3 regions of the Cohnella abietis genome follow, and region 2 is predicted to be linked to each of the others. Evidence: a T-box and tRNA genes for the amino acid it is inferred to sense, from the RefSeq annotation. Region 2 holds a T-box; the other regions hold tRNA genes.

Region 1 (3,274 bases), 2.7 Mb from region 2:
TCGGAGTTTGACTGGACTTGGTAACCCTTGGCGGGCCCCGCACCCAATCAGTGCTCTACCTCCACGATGCTTTACCTCGAGGCTAGCCCTAAAGCTATTTCGGGGAGAACCAGCTATCTCCGAGTTCGATTGGAATTTCTCCCCTACCCCCACGTCATCCCAGAACTTTTCAACGTTCACGAGTTCGGGCCTCCAGTGCGTGTTACCGCACCTTCACCCTGCACAGGGTAGATCACACGGTTTCGGGTCTACGACCACGTACTTATTCGCCCTATTCAGACTCGGTTTCCCTTCGGCTCCGCCTCATCAGCTTAACCTTGCACGTGAACGTAACTCGCCGGTTCATTCTACAAAAGGCACGCCATCACCCCTAGATCGGGCTCTGACTTCTTGTAAGCGCACGGTTTCAGGTTCTTTTTCACGCGCTCCCGCGGTGCTTTTCACCTTTCCCTCACGGTACTGCTTCACTATCGGTCGCCAGGAAGTATTTAGCCTTGGCAGATGGTCCTGCCGGATTCCCACGGGGTTTCTCGTGTCCCGCGGTACTCGGGATCCGTCTCGGAGAGAGGGTACTTTCGGCTACAGGGTTTTTACCTTCTGTGACGGGCCTTTCCAGACCTCTTCGCCTAATACTCTCTTTTCTTACTCCATGTGAGACGTCCCACAACCCCTAAGAGCAAGCTCTTAGGTTTGGGCTTCTCCGCTTTCGCTCGCCGCTACTGACGGAATCACTTTTGTTTTCTTTTCCTCAGGGTACTTAGATGTTTCAGTTCCCCTGGTGTGCCTCCAACGACCTATGTATTCAGTCGAGGGTAACTACCCATTACGGTAGCTGGGTTTCCCCATTCGGAAATCTCCGGATCAAAGCTCACTTACAGCTCCCCGAAGCATATCGCTGTTCGTCGCGTCCTTCTTCGGCTCCTGGCGCCTAGGCATCCTCCGTGCGCTCTTATTAGCTTAACCAACTGCAACCGTTAACGTTAGACGAAGTCTAATGTTCGGTTGTCAGTACATAATTAGACACTAGTAAGGCATAGATGATACTACTCTTCTTTCGCGCTTTGTTTCGCTATCCAGTTTTCAAGGTACAAACGAGCGACCAAAGGTCGTCTCTGAAAGTCTCATGGTGGAGACTAGCGGGATCGAACCGCTGACCCCCTGCGTGCAAGGCAGGTGCTCTCCCAGCTGAGCTAAGTCCCCATGGGTTATAAAGTTTCAAGAAAAGATGGTTGGCCTTAGTGGACTCGAACCACCGACCTCACCCTTATCAGGGGTGCGCTCTAACCAGCTGAGCTAAAGGCCAATATGTGCGCCCGATGCTGCTGGCTATGTTCCTTCCTTACCTCTACAAGCAGAGATAAGAAAAGCCCGGCTTGGCGACGTCCTACTCTCCCAGGACCCTGCGGTCCAAGTACCATTGGCGCTGGAGGGCTTAACGGTCGTGTTCGAGATGGGAACGCGTGGAACCCCTCCGCCGTTGCCACCAAACCGGCTTTCTAAAGAAAGAGTGTATTGCTCTTTCAAAACTGAACTTGAGCGTAAGAAACGAATTTGCCATCCTACCGAAGTAGCTATGGACTTTTATAACCCGAAGGGTTCCTTAGAAAGGAGGTGATCCAGCCGCACCTTCCGATACGGCTACCTTGTTACGACTTCACCCCAATCATCTACCCCACCTTCGGCGGCTGGCTCCCTTGCGGGTTACCCCACCGACTTCGGGTGTTGTAAACTCTCGTGGTGTGACGGGCGGTGTGTACAAGACCCGGGAACGTATTCACCGCGGCATGCTGATCCGCGATTACTAGCAATTCCGACTTCATGCAGGCGAGTTGCAGCCTGCAATCCGAACTGAGACCGGCTTTGTTGGGATTGGCTCCACCTCGCGGTTTCGCAGCCCGTTGTACCGGCCATTGTAGTACGTGTGTAGCCCAGGTCATAAGGGGCATGATGATTTGACGTCATCCCCGCCTTCCTCCGGTTTGTCACCGGCAGTCAACCTAGAGTGCCCAGCTTAACCTGCTGGCAACTAAGTTTAGGGGTTGCGCTCGTTGCGGGACTTAACCCAACATCTCACGACACGAGCTGACGACAACCATGCACCACCTGTCTCCTCTGTCCCGAAGGCCGCCTCTATCTCTAGAGGATTCAGAGGGATGTCAAGACCTGGTAAGGTTCTTCGCGTTGCTTCGAATTAAACCACATACTCCACTGCTTGTGCGGGTCCCCGTCAATTCCTTTGAGTTTCAGTCTTGCGACCGTACTCCCCAGGCGGAGTGCTTAATGTGTTAACTTCGGCACCGAGGGCATGATACCCCCAACACCTAGCACTCATCGTTTACAGCGTGGACTACCAGGGTATCTAATCCTGTTTGCTCCCCACGCTTTCGCGCCTCAGCGTCAGTTACAGTCCAGAGAGCCGCCTTCGCCACTGGTGTTCCTCCACATCTCTACGCATTTCACCGCTACACGTGGAATTCCGCTCTCCTCTTCTGCACTCAAGTTCCCCAGTTTCCAGTGCATCACGGGGTTGAGCCCCGCACTTAGACACCAGACTTAAAGAACCGCCTGCGCGCGCTTTACGCCCAATAAATCCGGACAACGCTTGCCCCCTACGTATTACCGCGGCTGCTGGCACGTAGTTAGCCGGGGCTTTCTTCTCAGGTACCGTCATCAGATGAGCAGTTACTCTCACCCTTATTCTTCCCTGGCAACAGAGCTTTACGACCCGAAAGCCTTCCTCACTCACGCGGCGTTGCTCCATCAGGCTTTCGCCCATTGTGGAAGATTCCCTACTGCTGCCTCCCGTAGGAGTCTGGGCCGTGTCTCAGTCCCAGTGTGGCCGTTCACCCTCTCAGGTCGGCTACGCATCGTCGCCTTGGTGAGCCATTACCCCACCAACTAGCTAATGCGCCGCAGGCCCATCCACAAGCCGCAGATTGCTCCGCGTTTCCCAATTCGACCATGCGATCAAATTGTTTATCCGGTCTTAGCATTCGTTTCCGAATGTTATCCCGATCTTATGGGCAGGTTGCCTACGTGTTACTCACCCGTCCGCCACTAACCAAGTTTAGAAGCAAGCTTCTAAACAAGATCCGTTCGACTTGCATGTATTAGGCACGCCGCCAGCGTTCGTCCTGAGCCAGGATCAAACTCTCCATAATAGTGAAGCCGAAGCTTCGTATTAAAGAGCCTTTGAGGCTCAATCTTTACAACTGGTTTGTCTTCCGATAACCGAAGTTATCTTCCAACGATTTGTTCGTTTTCTTACGCTCAA
Region 2 (3,274 bases):
GCGTAGCTAGCGATGTCTTCAGATTGAGTAGAACGAAAATTGTTGCTCCGATTAAAGCAGGCCGTTGCCGAGTCAGTTGGAAGCCGGTAGAGGATCCCTCTTTTCAATTGAGGGAAGGTGACATGGTTTCGATGAAGGGTTTTGGTCGATTTAAGGTGCTCGAAGTGGAAGGCGTGTCAAAAAGTGGCAGAGTTCGAGTGCGAGTCGGTAAATTTGTGTAGAAGTCTAGGAGGATTTCCACAGCTTGCGTCGAATTCAGTCAATGAACAAGCTACGTGGTTATTAGACTCTAGGAGGTGCGCCAATGCCACTTACTCCATTGGACATCCATAACAAAGAATTCAGCCGCAGGTTGCGCGGTTACGACGAAGATCAGGTCAATGAATTTCTTGACCAGATTATCAAGGATTACGAAGCCATTATTCGCGAGAATAAGGAATTGCAAAACCAGGTCGCCGCTTCGCAAGACAAGCTTGGCCATTTCTCAAATATCGAGGAAACGTTAAGCAAAACCATTATTGTCGCACAGGAAGCTGCAGATGAACTAAGGGGCAACGCGAAGAAGGAAGCCCAGTTAATTGTTAAGGAAGCGGAGAAAAATGCCGACCGCATTATCAACGATGCTCTTTCCAAGTCCCGTAAGGTAGCTTTGGAAGTAGAGGAATTGAAAAAGCAGGCAACCATTTACCGTGCGCGTTTCCGTGCATTGATTGAGACGCAAATGGAGCTTCTAACACAAGATGGTTGGGATTCCTTGGATAACCGTGAGCCAAGAGGTATTGAAGCCTAATCTCTCCAAGCAAGTCAAAAAAAGGTCCTGAGAGGGTCCTTTTTTTGTTTACATGAAAAAGTGGGTTTGACAAATGCTTCGGCAAAAAGTATAACAGGGATATAAGATTAATCCATATGAATGTCGCAGACGGGAAGCAGTAAGCATGTATCTGAAATCCAGAGAGTTGGCGATTGCTGCGAGCCAACATGAGGAATGTGCTGAATATCGTCCCCGAGATGCGCTGCTGAACCCCTTGATTACTTAAATCAAGTAGATACTAAGCAGTGCCGGATGTCCACCGTTAAAGGGAACACGCATAGTTGCGAAACAGGCTTAAGCCTTTAGCTTTCTTTGCGTTTCGAGTTGTCGTCTAGCTTTCTTTAGGAAAACTTAGACGGAACAAGGGTGGTAACGCGAGCTAACCTCGTCCCTTTCCAGGGATGGGTTTTTTTATTTTAAACTATCGTCGTCCAAAGGACGGCGAAGTCGTTTTTACTTGGTCAGGAGAGAGGAAGAGGGAATATGCAAAGAGTCGACGTTAAAGAAAAAGCAAGATCGCGCGAGCAGCGCATTTTAGACGAATGGAAGAAGGACGGTACGTTCCGTAAATCAATCGAAAATCGTGAGGGCAAGCCGAATTTCGTTTTCTACGAAGGACCGCCGACTGCTAATGGCAAACCACACATCGGTCACGTTCTCGGTCGTGTCATGAAGGATTTCGTCGGTCGCTACAAGACGATGTCGGGTTACCGCGTCGTTCGTAAAGCCGGTTGGGATACGCATGGATTGCCGGTCGAGCTTGGCGTTGAGAAGCAGCTTGGCATTTCGGGCAAGCAAGAGATTGAGAATTATGGCATTGAGCCATTTATAACGAAATGTAAGGAAAGCGTGTTTGAGTATGAGCGACAATGGAAGGAACTGTCGGAAGGTATAGCTTATTGGATTGACATGGATGATCCGTACATTACTTTGGACAATAATTATATCCAAAGCGTATGGCATGTTCTTGCGACAATTCATGATAAGGGTCTGCTGTACCGTGGACATCGGGTAAGTCCATATTGTCCAGATTGCCAGACGACGCTAAGTTCGCATGAAGTTGCGCAGGGCTACGAGGACGTTAAGGATTTGACGGCTACTGCTAAATTCAAGCTGAAGGATAGCGGAGAATACATTCTTGCTTGGACGACAACACCTTGGACACTTCCTGCGAACGTAGCACTTGCGGTGAACCCGAAGCTGGACTATGTTAGGGTCCTTCAAGAAGGCGAAGTTTATATTGTCGCTGCAGCATTGGCTGAGAAGGTCATGAAGGGTGAATACGAGACGCTAAGCACTGTAAAAGGACATGAGCTAGTCGGTGCGGTATATGAGCCGTTATTCCCCTACGTGAAGGTAGAAAACGCATACCGAGTCATAGACGCGGATTACGTCACTGATTCAAGCGGAACGGGTATCGTTCACATTTCTCCGGCTCACGGGGAAGACGATTATCGCGTAGCGCGCTTGCACGACATTCCGATGCTTATGGTTGTTGATAACGCCGGTAAATATATTGCAGAAGTAACGGATTTGGCAGGACGTTTCGTCAAGGATTGCGACATTGATATTGTCAAAATGCTATCCGAGCGTGGCCTGCTGTACCACAAAGAAAAAGTGGAGCATAGCTACCCGTTCTGTTGGCGCTGCAAAACACCGCTTCTCTATTACGCAACGGAGAGCTGGTTCATCAAAACAACCGCAGTTAAAGATCAATTAATTGAAAATAACAAAACAATTAAATGGTACCCTGAGCATCTTCGCGATGGACGCTTCGGCAAGTTCCTTGAGGATCTAGTTGACTGGAACATTAGTCGGAATCGCTATTGGGGCACACCGCTAAATGTGTGGACCTGTGAATCGTGTGGAACAGAGAAAGCACCTCATAGCATAGCTGAGCTTCGTGCGCTCGCCATTGGCGAAGTTTCGGAAGATATCGAGTTGCATAAGCCATACGTAGATGCTATTCATTTACGTTGCGGCTGTGGTGGTGTGATGAACCGTGCATCTGAGGTTATTGATGTTTGGTTCGACAGTGGCTCTATGCCGTTCGCACAATACTTCCATCCTTTTGGGGATGAAAAGAAATTCGAACAGCAGTATCCAGCTGATTTTATTTGTGAAGGTATCGATCAGACTCGTGGATGGTTTTTCAGCTTGCTAGCGGTATCCACGCTTTATAACGGTAAAGCTCCATATAAATCAGTAATCTCAACAGGCCATGTACTTGATGAGAGCGGTCAGAAGATGAGTAAATCCAAGGGGAATGTTATTGATCCTTGGGAAATCATCAACGAGTTCGGTACAGATGCATTCCGTTGGTCGTTGCTTGCAGATAGTGCTCCGTGGAACAGCAAAAGGTTTTCCAAAGGAATTGTTGCTGAAGGAAAATCCAAAATCGTCGATACGTTAGTTAATACACATGCTTTCTATGCTTTATATGCAACGATTGATGGTTATGTA
Region 3 (3,274 bases), 2.6 Mb from region 2:
CTTACTGCTTGGACAGACTATTCCATCAGTCTGCGTCGTTCTCCTCCTGCGTCCCCCCATTGCTCATAACGGATTACGGTGGTACAGGAATTTCAACCTGTTGTCCATCCACTACGCCTTTCGGCCTCGCGTTAGGTCCCGACTTACCCTGGGCGGACGAACCTACCCCAGGAACCCTTAGGCTTTCGGCGGACAGGATTCTCACCTGTCTTTTCGTTACTCATACCGGCATTCTCACTTCTATGCAGTCCACCAGTCCTTACGGTCTGACTTCTACCCGCATACAACGCTCCCCTACCCAAGACACCTAAGTGTCATGCCATAGCTTCGGTGGTGTGTTTAGCCCCGTTACATTTTCGGCGCAGAGTCACTCGACCAGTGAGCTATTACGCACTCTTTAAATGGTGGCTGCTTCTAAGCCAACATCCTGGTTGTCTTCGCAACTCCACATCCTTTCCCACTTAACACACACTTGGGGACCTTAGCTGATGATCTGGGCTCTTTCCCTCTTGACAACGGATCTTAGCACTCGCTGTCTGACTCCCGAGTATACATACATGGCATTCGGAGTTTGACTGGACTTGGTAACCCTTGGCGGGCCCCGCACCCAATCAGTGCTCTACCTCCACGATGCTTTACCTCGAGGCTAGCCCTAAAGCTATTTCGGGGAGAACCAGCTATCTCCGAGTTCGATTGGAATTTCTCCCCTACCCCACGTCATCCCAGAACTTTTCAACGTTCACGAGTTCGGGCCTCCAGTGCGTGTTACCGCACCTTCACCCTGCACAGGGGTAGATCACACGGTTTCGGGTCTACGACCACGTACTTATTCGCCCTATTCAGACTCGGTTTCCCTTCGGCTCCGCCTCATCAGCTTAACCTTGCACGTGAACGTAACTCGCCGGTTCATTCTACAAAAGGCACGCCATCACCCCTAGATCGGGCTCTGACTTCTTGTAAGCGCACGGTTTCAGGTTCTTTTTCACTCCGCTCCCGCGGTGCTTTTCACCTTTCCCTCACGGTACTGCTTCACTATCGGTCGCCAGGAAGTATTTAGCCTTGGCAGATGGTCCTGCCGGATTCCCACGGGGTTTCTCGTGTCCCGCGGTACTCGGGATCCGTCTCGGAGAGAAAGCACTTTCGGCTACAGGGTTTTTACCTTCTGTGACGGGCCTTTCCAGACCTCTTCGCCTAATACTCTCTTTTCTTACTCCATGTGAGACGTCCCACAACCCCTAAGAGCAAGCTCTTAGGTTTGGGCTTCTCCGCTTTCGCTCGCCGCTACTGACGGAATCACTTTTGTTTTCTTTTCCTCAGGGTACTTAGATGTTTCAGTTCCCCTGGTGTGCCTCCAACGACCTATGTATTCAGTCGAGGGTAACTACCCATTACGGTAGCTGGGTTTCCCCATTCGGAAATCTCCGGATCAAAGCTCACTTACAGCTCCCCGAAGCATATCGCTGTTCGTCGCGTCCTTCTTCGGCTCCTGGCGCCTAGGCATCCTCCGTGCGCTCTTATTAGCTTAACCAACTGCAACCGTTAACGTTAGACGAAGTCTAATGTTCGGTTGTCAGTACATAATTAGACACTAGTAAGGCATAGATGATACTACTCTTCTTTCGCGCTTTGTTTCGCTATCCAGTTTTCAAGGTACAAACGAGCGACCAAAGGTCGTCTCTGAAAGTCTCATGGTGGAGACTAGCGGGATCGAACCGCTGACCCCCTGCGTGCAAGGCAGGTGCTCTCCCAGCTGAGCTAAGTCCCCATGGGTTATAAAGTTTCAAGAAAAGATGGTTGGCCTTAGTGGACTCGAACCACCGACCTCACCCTTATCAGGGGTGCGCTCTAACCAGCTGAGCTAAAGGCCAATATGTGCGCCCGATGCTGCTGGGCTATTGTTCCTTCCTTACCTCTACAAGCAGAGATAAGAAAAGCCCGGCTTGGCGACGTCCTACTCTCCCAGGACCCTGCGGTCCAAGTACCATTGGCGCTGGAGGGCTTAACGGTCGTGTTCGAGATGGGAACGCGTGGAACCCCTCCGCCGTTGCCACCAAACCGGCTTTCTAAAGAAAGAGTGTATTGCTCTTTCAAAACTGAACTTGAGCGTAAGAAACGAATTTGCCATCCTACCGAAGTAGCTATGGACTTTTATAACCCCGAAGGGTTCCTTAGAAAGGAGGTGATCCAGCCGCACCTTCCGATACGGCTACCTTGTTACGACTTCACCCCAATCATCTACCCCACCTTCGGCGGCTGGCTCCCTTGCGGGTTACCCCACCGACTTCGGGTGTTGTAAACTCTCGTGGTGTGACGGGCGGTGTGTACAAGACCCGGGAACGTATTCACCGCGGCATGCTGATCCGCGATTACTAGCAATTCCGACTTCATGCAGGCGAGTTGCAGCCTGCAATCCGAACTGAGACCGGCTTTGTTGGGATTGGCTCCACCTCGCGGTTTCGCAGCCCGTTGTACCGGCCATTGTAGTACGTGTGTAGCCCAGGTCATAAGGGGCATGATGATTTGACGTCATCCCCGCCTTCCTCCGGTTTGTCACCGGCAGTCAACCTAGAGTGCCCAGCTTAACCTGCTGGCAACTAAGTTTAGGGGTTGCGCTCGTTGCGGGACTTAACCCAACATCTCACGACACGAGCTGACGACAACCATGCACCACCTGTCTCCTCTGTCCCGAAGGCCGCCTCTATCTCTAGAGGATTCAGAGGGATGTCAAGACCTGGTAAGGTTCTTCGCGTTGCTTCGAATTAAACCACATACTCCACTGCTTGTGCGGGTCCCCGTCAATTCCTTTGAGTTTCAGTCTTGCGACCGTACTCCCCAGGCGGAGTGCTTAATGTGTTAACTTCGGCACCGAGGGCATGATACCCCCAACACCTAGCACTCATCGTTTACAGCGTGGACTACCAGGGTATCTAATCCTGTTTGCTCCCCACGCTTTCGCGCCTCAGCGTCAGTTACAGTCCAGAGAGCCGCCTTCGCCACTGGTGTTCCTCCACATCTCTACGCATTTCACCGCTACACGTGGAATTCCGCTCTCCTCTTCTGCACTCAAGTTCCCCAGTTTCCAGTGCATCACGGGGTTGAGCCCCGCACTTAGACACCAGACTTAAAGAACCGCCTGCGCGCGCTTTACGCCCAATAAATCCGGACAACGCTTGCCCCCTACGTATTACCGCGGCTGCTGGCACGTAGTTAGCCGGGGCTTTCTTCTCAGGTACCGTCATCGGATGAGCAGTTACTCTCACCCTTATTCTTCCCT

The links. A T-box is a leader RNA that pairs with one kind of tRNA and senses whether it is charged. The one in region 2 lies ahead of ileS (isoleucine--tRNA ligase), so its partner is inferred to be a tRNA-Ile.
Region 1: it encodes a tRNA-Ile, which carries the amino acid that the T-box ahead of ileS (isoleucine--tRNA ligase) is inferred to sense. The anticodon was not compared.
Region 3: it encodes a tRNA-Ile, which carries the amino acid that the T-box ahead of ileS (isoleucine--tRNA ligase) is inferred to sense. The anticodon was not compared.

The regions. Positions count from the first base shown of each region.
Region 1 is NZ_AP019400.1:106,261-109,534, reverse strand. Features, by position in the region: rRNA gene KCTCHS21_RS00505 (23S ribosomal RNA) at 1-963, opposite strand, end outside; tRNA gene KCTCHS21_RS00500 (tRNA-Ala) at 1,125-1,200, opposite strand; tRNA gene KCTCHS21_RS00495 (tRNA-Ile) at 1,227-1,303, opposite strand; rRNA gene rrf (5S ribosomal RNA) at 1,372-1,488, opposite strand; rRNA gene KCTCHS21_RS00485 (16S ribosomal RNA) at 1,605-3,161, opposite strand.
Region 2 is NZ_AP019400.1:4,512,938-4,516,211, reverse strand. Features, by position in the region: gene KCTCHS21_RS19895 (YlmH family RNA-binding protein) at 1-221, shown strand, start outside; gene KCTCHS21_RS19890 (DivIVA domain-containing protein) at 305-790, shown strand; T-box leader at 908-1,207, shown strand; gene ileS (isoleucine--tRNA ligase) at 1,295-3,274, shown strand, end outside.
Region 3 is NZ_AP019400.1:11,760-15,033, reverse strand. Features, by position in the region: rRNA gene KCTCHS21_RS00070 (23S ribosomal RNA) at 1-1,528, opposite strand, end outside; tRNA gene KCTCHS21_RS00065 (tRNA-Ala) at 1,690-1,765, opposite strand; tRNA gene KCTCHS21_RS00060 (tRNA-Ile) at 1,792-1,868, opposite strand; rRNA gene rrf (5S ribosomal RNA) at 1,939-2,055, opposite strand; rRNA gene KCTCHS21_RS00050 (16S ribosomal RNA) at 2,173-3,274, opposite strand, start outside.